Regions from separate parts of the Sphingomonas sp. BL-S-29 genome, predicted to be linked through region 3. Evidence: predicted binding sites of a transcription regulator. Region 3 holds the regulator's gene; each other region holds the start of a gene.
What was found. The regulator LexA, encoded in region 3, represses DNA repair genes until DNA is damaged. The targets are predictions, from matches to a motif close to GTTCCNCNCTTGTTCT.
Positions count from the first base shown of each region.

Region 1: the regulator LexA is predicted to act here: its motif matches at 1,392-1,407, upstream of uvrA (excinuclease ABC subunit UvrA).
Region 2: the regulator LexA is predicted to act here: its motif matches at 1,371-1,386, upstream of ACZ1I2_RS17185 (ATP-dependent helicase).
Region 4: the regulator LexA is predicted to act here: its motif matches at 1,050-1,065, upstream of recA (recombinase RecA).

Region 1 is NZ_CM145482.1:1,672,056-1,674,257, forward strand. It holds gene ACZ1I2_RS08000 (alpha/beta fold hydrolase) at 1-843, shown strand, start outside; gene ACZ1I2_RS08005 (cupin domain-containing protein) at 840-1,316, shown strand; gene uvrA (excinuclease ABC subunit UvrA) at 1,418-2,202, shown strand, end outside.
Region 2 is NZ_CM145482.1:3,649,582-3,651,783, reverse strand. It holds gene ACZ1I2_RS17185 (ATP-dependent helicase) at 1-1,367, opposite strand, end outside; gene ACZ1I2_RS17180 (pepsin/retropepsin-like aspartic protease family protein) at 1,533-2,202, shown strand, end outside.
Region 3 is NZ_CM145482.1:3,754,735-3,756,936, reverse strand. It holds partial or broken gene ACZ1I2_RS17715 (ComEC/Rec2 family competence protein) at 1-996, shown strand, start outside; gene lexA (transcriptional repressor LexA) at 1,001-1,678, opposite strand; gene ACZ1I2_RS17705 (molybdopterin molybdotransferase MoeA) at 1,735-2,202, opposite strand, start outside.
Region 4 is NZ_CM145482.1:3,141,513-3,143,714, reverse strand. It holds gene ACZ1I2_RS14985 (adenosine deaminase) at 1-968, opposite strand, end outside; gene recA (recombinase RecA) at 1,142-2,202, shown strand, end outside.

The DNA.
Region 1 (2,202 bases), 2.1 Mb from region 3:
GCCGCCTTCCATACCGAGGAGATCGCCACCAACGGCGCGACCATCCATGTCCGGGTCGGCGGCAAGGGTCCCGCGGTCGTGCTGCTGCACGGCTATGGCGAGACCGGCGACATGTGGGCGCCGATGGCGGCCGACCTGATGCGCGACCACACCGTGATCGTGCCCGATCTGCGCGGCCTTGGCCTGTCCTCCAAGCCGGCCGGCGGCTTCGACAAGAAGACTCAGGCGGGCGACGTGCTCGGCGTGCTCGACCGGCTGAAGATCGGCCAGGTCGATCTCGTCACCCACGATATCGGCAACATGGTCGGCTTCGCCTTTGCCGCGCAGCATCCGGACCGCGTGAGGCGCTTCGTGCTGATCGACGCGCCGGTCCCCGGCGTCGGCCCGTGGGAGGAGATCCTCAAGAATCCGCTGCTGTGGCACTTCCGTTTCGGCGGGCCCGACATGGAGCGGCTCGTGGCGGGGCGCGAGCGCATCTATCTCGATCGCTTCTGGAACGAATTCTCCGCGGTGCCGGCGCATTTCACGGAGGGCTCGCGCGAGCATTATGCAAAACTCTACGCCATGCCCGGCGCGATGCATTCCGGCTTCGCGCAATTCGCCGCCTTCGATCAGGATGCGATCGACAACCGCGCCTGGCTCGCCGCGAACGGCAAGCTCAAGATGCCGGTGCTCGCGCTCGGCGGCGAGAAGAGCTTCGGCCTGACCATGGCAGTGGTGATGCGCGCCGGCGCCGAGAATGTCACCGAGGGCGTGGTCCCCGGTTCCGGCCACTGGATCATGGAAGAGAATCCCGACGCGACCGTGAAGCTCATCCGCGACTTCCTGGTACCCGCGAAATGAGGGCGCGGCTCTGGCTGGCGACGGCGCTCCTGCCGCTCGCCGCCACGGGCGCGGCTCAGATGGGAGAGGGCGGTCACCTCCGCCTCGCCCCCGCCGATATCGCTGCGCTCCCCACGCTCGGCGCGGGTGCCGGCACCTCGGGCGTCGCGGGCATCCGCACCCGCATCCTGTCGGGCGACCCGACCAGGGCCGGCCTTTACACCATCGCGCTGACCGTCCCCGCCAACACCCGCATCGCCGCCCACCGCCACCGCGACGATCGCACCGCGACCGTCGTCTCCGGCACCTGGTATTTCGGTTACGGCGACAAGGCATCGGACGCCGCGTTCAAGCCCCTCCCGCCCGGCAGCTTCTACGCCGAACCCGGCGACGTCGCCCATTTCGCCCGTACCGGCGCCGATCCGGTGACGCTCTACATCACCGGCATCGGGCCGACCGACACCCGCTATGTCGAGGCCAGCGCGAGCCCTTGATCGAAAGCAACACGGTCGCGGCTCGAAACCGCGCCGCGCGTTCCTATATTGCCCGGTAGCGGCTCTTGCCGAATCCGAACAAATATGGAACATAACGGTCTATGCTGACCCATATCTCCGTGCGCGGCGCGCGCGAGCACAACCTCAAGGATGTCTCCATCGACATCCCGCGCGACACGCTCACGGTGATCACCGGGCTGTCCGGCTCGGGCAAGTCGAGCCTGGCCTTCGACACCATCTATGCCGAGGGGCAGCGGCGCTACGTCGAGTCGCTCTCGGCCTATGCGCGCCAGTTCCTCGAGCTGATGCAGAAGCCCGATGTCGATCATATCGAGGGCCTGTCGCCCGCCATCTCGATCGAGCAGAAGACCACCAGCCGCAACCCGCGCTCCACGGTCGCCACGGTCACCGAGGTCTATGATTATATGCGCCTGCTCTGGGCGCGCGTCGGCATCCCCTATTCGCCCGAGACCGGCCTGCCGATCGCCGCGCAGACCGTCAGCCAGATGGTCGACCGCGTCATGGCCCTGCCCGAGGGCACGCGCCTGTACCTGCTCGCGCCCGTCGTGCGCGGCCGCAAGGGCGAGTATCGCAAGGAACTGGCCGAGTGGCAGAAAGCGGGCTTCACCCGCGTCCGCATCGACGGCGAGCTCTACGAGATCGACGAAGCCCCCGCGCTCGACAAGAAATACAAGCACGACATCGAGGTCGTGGTCGATCGCCTCGTCGTCGGCCCGGACATGTCCACCCGCCTCGCCGACAGCTTCGAGACTGCGCTGAAGCTGGCCGAGGGGCTGGCTTATGTGGATCTGGTCGATACGACGGTGGCCGAAATATCCCCCTCCCGCTCGCGGGAGGGGCTAGGGGAGGGCCTGTCCGCAAGCAG
Region 2 (2,202 bases), 110 kb from region 3:
TCGAGGATGCGCGCGGCGGCGACGGTCAGCGGCACATCCTCGGCGCGGGCGAGCTGGTGGACCTTCTGCACTGCCTTGTCGCCAAGGCCGCGCTTCGGCGTGTTGACGATGCGTTCGAAGGCCAGGTCGTCGGCCGGCTGCGCGACGACGCGCAGATAGGCGATCGCGTCGCGGATCTCGAGCCGTTCGTAGAAGCGCTGCCCGCCGAGGATCTTGTGCGGCAGGCCGATAGTGATGAAGCGTTCCTCGAACTCGCGCGTCTGGTGCTGCGCGCGGACCAGGATGGCGATGTCGTCGAGGCTCTTGCCCGCCCGCTGGCAGGACTCGATCTCCTCGCCGACGCGACGCGCTTCCTCGGGGCCGTCCCACACGCCGAGCACCTTGACCTTCTCGCCCTCGCTCGCATCGGTCCATAGCGACTTGCCGAGCCGGCCGCTGTTATTGGCGATCACGCCCGAGGCCGCGGCGAGGATGTGCGGGGTGGAGCGGTAATTCTGCTCGAGCCGGATCACCCTGGCGCCGGGGAAGTCCTTTTCGAACTTCAGGATATTCTCCACCTGCGCGCCGCGCCACGAATAGATCGACTGGTCGTCGTCGCCGACGCAGCAGAGGTTCTTGCTCTCCTGCGCGAGCAGGCGGAGCCAGAGATACTGGACGCTGTTGGTGTCCTGATATTCGTCGACCATGATATATTTGAAGCGGCGCTGATAGTCGGCGAGCACGCCGCGATCGCGCTTCAATATGGTCAGCATGTGGAGTAGCAGGTCGCCGAAATCGCAGGCGTTGAGCGCCTTCAGCCGGGCCTGGTATTGCGCGTACATCTCCCGCCCGCGGCCATTGGCGTAGAGCTCGCTTTCGCCGGCATCGATGTCGGACGGCGTCAGGCCCTTGTTCTTCCACTGGTCGATCAGCCCGGCGAGCTGGCGCGCGGGCCAGCGTTTCTCGTCGAGATCGGCGGCGAGGATGAGCTGTTTCAGCAGGCGCAGCTGATCGTCGGTGTCGAGGATGGTGAAATTGCTCTGCAGCCCGACCAGCTCGGCATGGCGGCGCAGCATCTTCGCGCCGATCGCGTGGAAGGTGCCGAGCCAGGGCATGCCCTCCACCACATCGCCGACGAGCCGGCCGACCCGGTCGCGCATCTCGCGCGCGGCCTTGTTGGTGAAGGTGACCGACAGGATCTCGGACGGCCAGGCCTTTTTGGTGAAGAGCAGATGGGCGAGGCGCGCGGTGAGCGCCGCCGTCTTGCCCGTGCCGGCGCCGGCAAGGACGAGCACCGGGCCCTCGGTGGTGAGCACGGCCTCGCGCTGCGGGGCGTTCAGGCCCGCGAGATAGGGCGGGTCGGCAGGGCTGGGCGCGGGGAGACTCATCGGTGAACAGGTAGGGAACGCGGGCGATGGGGGCAAGCGCGTGTTGGAGTGAGAGGGAGTAGGGCGGGATGCCGAGTCTTCACGCCGTCATTTTTCCTCGGCTACAAAGTGACCGCCACCTGGAGTCGCATCATCATGATTTCACGCCGAAACCTGCTCGGAGGAATGGCCGCCGCAACGATCCTGCCCGTCGGTGGACTGCGGGCCGCCGCAGCGGCGCGGCCGCCGGTGACCATCCCGATCGCGCTGGAGGAAGGCCGCGTGCTGGTGGCGTGCGGCGTGGCGGGGCAGGGGCCGTTCTTCTTCGCGATGGACACCGGCGGCGTGGTGGGCCTGATCCGGGACGATCTCGCGAAGCGGCTGGGGCTGGTGAAGAAGACGACCGCGTCGCTCGGCATCGGCGGGGAGAAACGTATCTACCCGATCTACGATGCGCGCGACTTCATCATCGGCGGCAGCCTGCGCGACGAGGATGTGGCGCTGGCGGGAACCGACCGGGTGTCGTTCGGCGACGACGTGTCGGGATCGCTCGCGGCGGGGGCGATGACCGCCTTCGACAGCGAGCTGGATTTCGGCAAGGGCGAGTGGCGCATCTATCGCGACGGCATCAAGGATCGCACCGGCTATGTCCGCCTCGCGTCCGAGATCCGGCATCACAATCTGGTCAACGGGTCCGCCTATATCTTCGCCGACGTGATGCTCGACGGGCAGAGCTATCGCTTCCTGCTCGATACCGGCGCGCCGGTCGCGGCGCGGCTTTATGGCCCTGCCTCGCGCAAGAGCGGCTTGTGGGACGATGCGAAGCCCTGGGTGCCGCTCGCCGCGCGCGGGGAGC
Region 3 (2,202 bases):
GGGCCGAGTTTCCAGCTCTCCTTCGCGGCGGTCGCGGCGATCGTCGCGCTGCACGAGCATCCGCGGGTGAAGGCGTGGTTCGCGCCGCGCGAACAGCCCTGGTGGCAGAAGCTGGGGCGGACCTTGCTGTCGCTGCTGCTGACCGGCGTGGTGGTCGAGCTGTCGCTGATCCCGATCGCGCTGTTCCACTTCCACAAGGCGGGCATCTATGGCGCGGTCGCCAATATCGTCGCGATCCCGCTGACCACCTTCATCGTCATGCCGCTCGAAGCGCTGGCGCTATTGTTCGACCTGGCGGGGATTGGCGCGCCCTTGTGGTGGCTGACGGCGCGGTCGCTCGACCTGCTGCTGTGGATCGCGCATGCTACCGCGAGCATCCCCGGATCGGTCGCGGCGCTACCGGCGATGCCGGGCGGGGCTTTCGGGCTGATGGCGTTCGGCGGGCTGTGGGTCGCCTTGTGGCGGACGCGCTGGCGGCAGCTCGGCGGCGTGCCGTTCGCGATGGGCGCTGCCTGGGCGCTGACGACGCCGACGCCCGACCTGCTCGTCACCGGCGACGGACGGCATGTCGCGATCCGGACGGCGCGGGGCGGGCTGGCGCTGCTGCGTGATCGGGTCGGCGACTACACGTCGGACATGCTGGCGGAGAATAGCGGGGTGGACGGCGAGCCCCTGTTCCTCGCCGATCAACCAGAGGCGCGGTGCAGCCGCGATCTCTGTCTGGTCGAGCAGAAGGCGGGCGGCCGGAGCTGGCGGATCCTCGCGACGCGGAGCGCCTATCTAGTGCCGGCGGGCGAGCTGATCGCGGCATGCGCCACCGCCGATATCGTGGTCAGCGAGCGCTGGCTGCCCGATGGCTGCCGCCCGCGCTGGCTAAAGCTCGACCGCGACATGCTGGCCAAGACCGGTGGTGTCGCGGTGACGCTGCGTACCGGCCATGTCACCACCGTGTTGCAGCCGGGCGACCGCCACCCCTGGCGGGTGACGGCGCCCGTGCCGGTCAGACGTAGCGGCGGAGCAGGCCGGCGAGCTTACCCTGCACGCGCACCTGATGCGGGGAATAACGCTGCGGATCATAGGCGCGGTTCGCCGGATCGAGGCGGATCATCGCGCCTTCCTTCCGGAAATATTTGAGCGTCGCTTCGCTGTCGTCGATCAGCGCCACGACGATCTCGCCGTCGCGCGCCGTGTCGGCGCGACGGATCAGGGCATAATCGCCGTCGAGGATGCCGGCATCGACCATCGAGTCACCCGAGACCTCGAGCGCATAATGTTCGCCGCCGCCGAGCAATGCGGCGGGCACCGCGAGCATCGACTGGCCCTCGAACGCCTCGATCGGCACGCCGGCCGCGATCCGGCCGTGCAGCGGAATCTCGATCACGTCGTTCGCCGGCTCGGGGAGCTTCTTCACATTGCCGGTCGGCGCGGCGGCCGCAGCGGCGCCCTTGCGCACTGCCTCGGGCCGTTCCGGCATGCGCAGCACTTCGAGCGCGCGGGCGCGGTTGGGCAGGCGGCGGATGAACTTGCGTTCCTCCAGCGCGCTGATCAGGCGGTGGACGCCCGATTTGGACTTGAGGTCGAGCGCCTCCTTCATTTCCTCGAACGAGGGCGAAACGCCGCTCGCCTCGAGCCGGTCGTTGATGAAGCAGATCAGCTCGTGCTGCTTGCGGGTAAGCATCCCAATTCCTCCGTCGGAACAGACTGGGAACGTTTATGCAATGTTCCGGTGCCGTGTCAAGCGAATGGAAGGATTTCCACCACCTCGCCGGCGCCGAGCGCCGGTGCATTGGGCGCGCGGACGATCAGGCAGTCGGCGCGGGCGAGCGTCAGCAGCATCGAACTGTCCTGAATGCCGGCGGCGAAGACATGGCCGTCGCGGATCGCGGCGCGCAGATAATCCTGGCGGTGGTCGTTCGCCGGCAGGTCCTCGCCGAGGATCGCGGTGGAGGTGCGCGGGAACGGATCGGGCGCGCCCGCCATGATAGCGATCAGCGGGCGGAGGAACAGGAAGGCGGTGACGAAGGCCGAAACCGGGTTGCCCGGCAGGCCGAGCACCACCGCGCCGCCGAGCCGGCCCGCCATCATCGGCTTGCCCGGGCGGAGCGCGATCCGCCAGAAATCGATGCTGCCGCCCGCGGCAGCGAGCGCCGGGCGGACCAGATCGTGGTCGCCGACCGAGGCGCCGCCGGTGGTGACGAGGAT
Region 4 (2,202 bases), 610 kb from region 3:
GCCGCCACCGCATCGTCGGGCAGGAAGGAGCCGAGGAAGGAGTTGCGCGCGAGCATCGCGAGATCCTCCCGGTCGAGCCCGCGCGCTGCCGCCGCCGCGCGGTAATTGTCGGCGATGTAGCCACCGAAATAGGCCGGATCGTCCGAATTGATCGTGGCGCGCAAGCCCGCCTTGAGCATCCGGTCGATCGGGTGGTTGGCCATGTCGTCGACCACGCACAGCTTCAGGTTGGATAGCGGGCAGACCGTCAGGGTCATGCCGGTGCGCGCGAGGCGCGCGGTCAGCACCGGATCCTCCAGGCTGCGATTGCCATGGTCGAGCCGGTCGACATCGAGCAGGTCGAGCGCCTGATAGACATAATCGGGCGGGCCTTCCTCGCCGGCATGGGCGACGAGCCGCAGCCCCCTGGCACGCGCGGCGGCGAAGACACGGGCGAATTTCTCGGGCGGATGGCCGAGCTCGGACGAATCGAGCCCGACCGCGTCGATCCGGTCGAGCCAGGGCTCGGCCGCTTCCAGCGTGGCGAACGCCGCGTCCTCGTCGAGGTGGCGCAGAAAGGAGAGGATCAGCTTCGTGGTCATGCCATGCCGGGCTTTCGCGGCGTCCATGCCCGCCAGCAGGCCCTCGATCACCGTGCCGAAGGCGATGCCACGATCGGTATGAGTCTGGGGATCGAACATGATCTCTGCATGGACGACACCGTCCGCCGCGGCGCGGTCGAAATAGGCCGTGGCGAGGTCGCGGAAATCCTCCTGCGTCTGCAACACGGCCGCGCCGGCATAATAGATGTCGAGGAAATCCTGCAGCCGGGAGAAGCTGTAGGCGGCGCGGACCTCCTCGACGCTGGCATAGGGGATGGCGATGCCGTTGCGCGTCGCGAGGGCGAACATCAGCTCGGGCTCGAGGCTGCCCTCGATATGGAGGTGAAGTTCCGCCTTGGGCAGGCCGGCGATGAAATCCTGGGTCATGACGCTTCATCGCGCGGCGCGGGCAGGGGGGCAAGCCCGTCAGCGTCGGGTAGGCTGATCAGCATCTCGAGGAAAAACATCGTTCCACTCTTGTTCTTGTAGAACAAACTGTGTACGAAGCTTCCAACACGCATTGAATGCGTGACACGATCAGTCTAGCGACGGAGGCTCCAATGGCGGCATCTTTGAAGGTCATCGACAACAAAATGGCAGTCTCCAACGACAAGGCGAGCTCCGAGCGCGCCAAGGCACTCGACGCGGCGCTCGCTCAGATCGACCGCGCATTCGGCAAGGGCTCGGCCATGCGGCTGGGCTCCAAGGAAACCATGCAGGTCGAGGCGATCTCGACCGGTTCGCTCGGGCTCGACATCGCGCTCGGCGTGGGCGGCCTGCCGCGCGGCCGCGTGATCGAGATCTACGGGCCGGAAAGCTCGGGCAAGACCACGCTCGCGCTCCACGTCATCGCCGAGGCGCAGCGGAACGGCGGCACGGCGGCGTTCGTCGATGCCGAGCATGCGCTCGACCCGGTCTATGCCAAGAAGCTGGGGGTCAATATCGACGAGCTGATCGTGTCGCAGCCCGACACCGGCGAACAGGCGCTCGAGATCGTCGACACGCTGGTGCGGTCCAACGCGATCGACGTGCTGGTGGTCGATTCGGTCGCGGCTCTGGTGCCGCGCGCGGAAATCGAGGGCGAGATGGGCGACAGCCATGTCGGCCTTCAGGCCCGGCTGATGTCGCAGTCGCTGCGCAAGCTGACCGGCTCGATCAGCCGCTCGCGCTGCATGGTGATCTTCATCAACCAGCTGCGCATGAAGATCGGCGTGATGTACGGCAACCCGGAGACCACGACGGGCGGCAATGCGCTGAAATTCTACGCCTCGGTCCGCCTCGACATCCGTCGCACCGGCCAGATCAAGGACCGCGAGGAGATCATCGGCAACACCACCCGGGTGAAGGTCGTCAAGAACAAGGTCGCGCCGCCGTTCAAGCAGGTCGAATTCGACATCATGTACGGCCAGGGCATCTCCAAGATCGGCGAAATCCTCGATCTCGGCGTGAAGGCGGGGCTGGTCGAGAAGTCGGGCGCCTGGTTCTCCTACGACAGCGTCCGCATCGGCCAGGGCCGGGAGAATTCGAAGACCTTCCTCAAGGAAAACCCCGAAATGTCCGATCGCCTGGAAAAGGCGATCCGGGCCCGGACCGACAAGGTCGCCGAAGAGATGATGGCCGG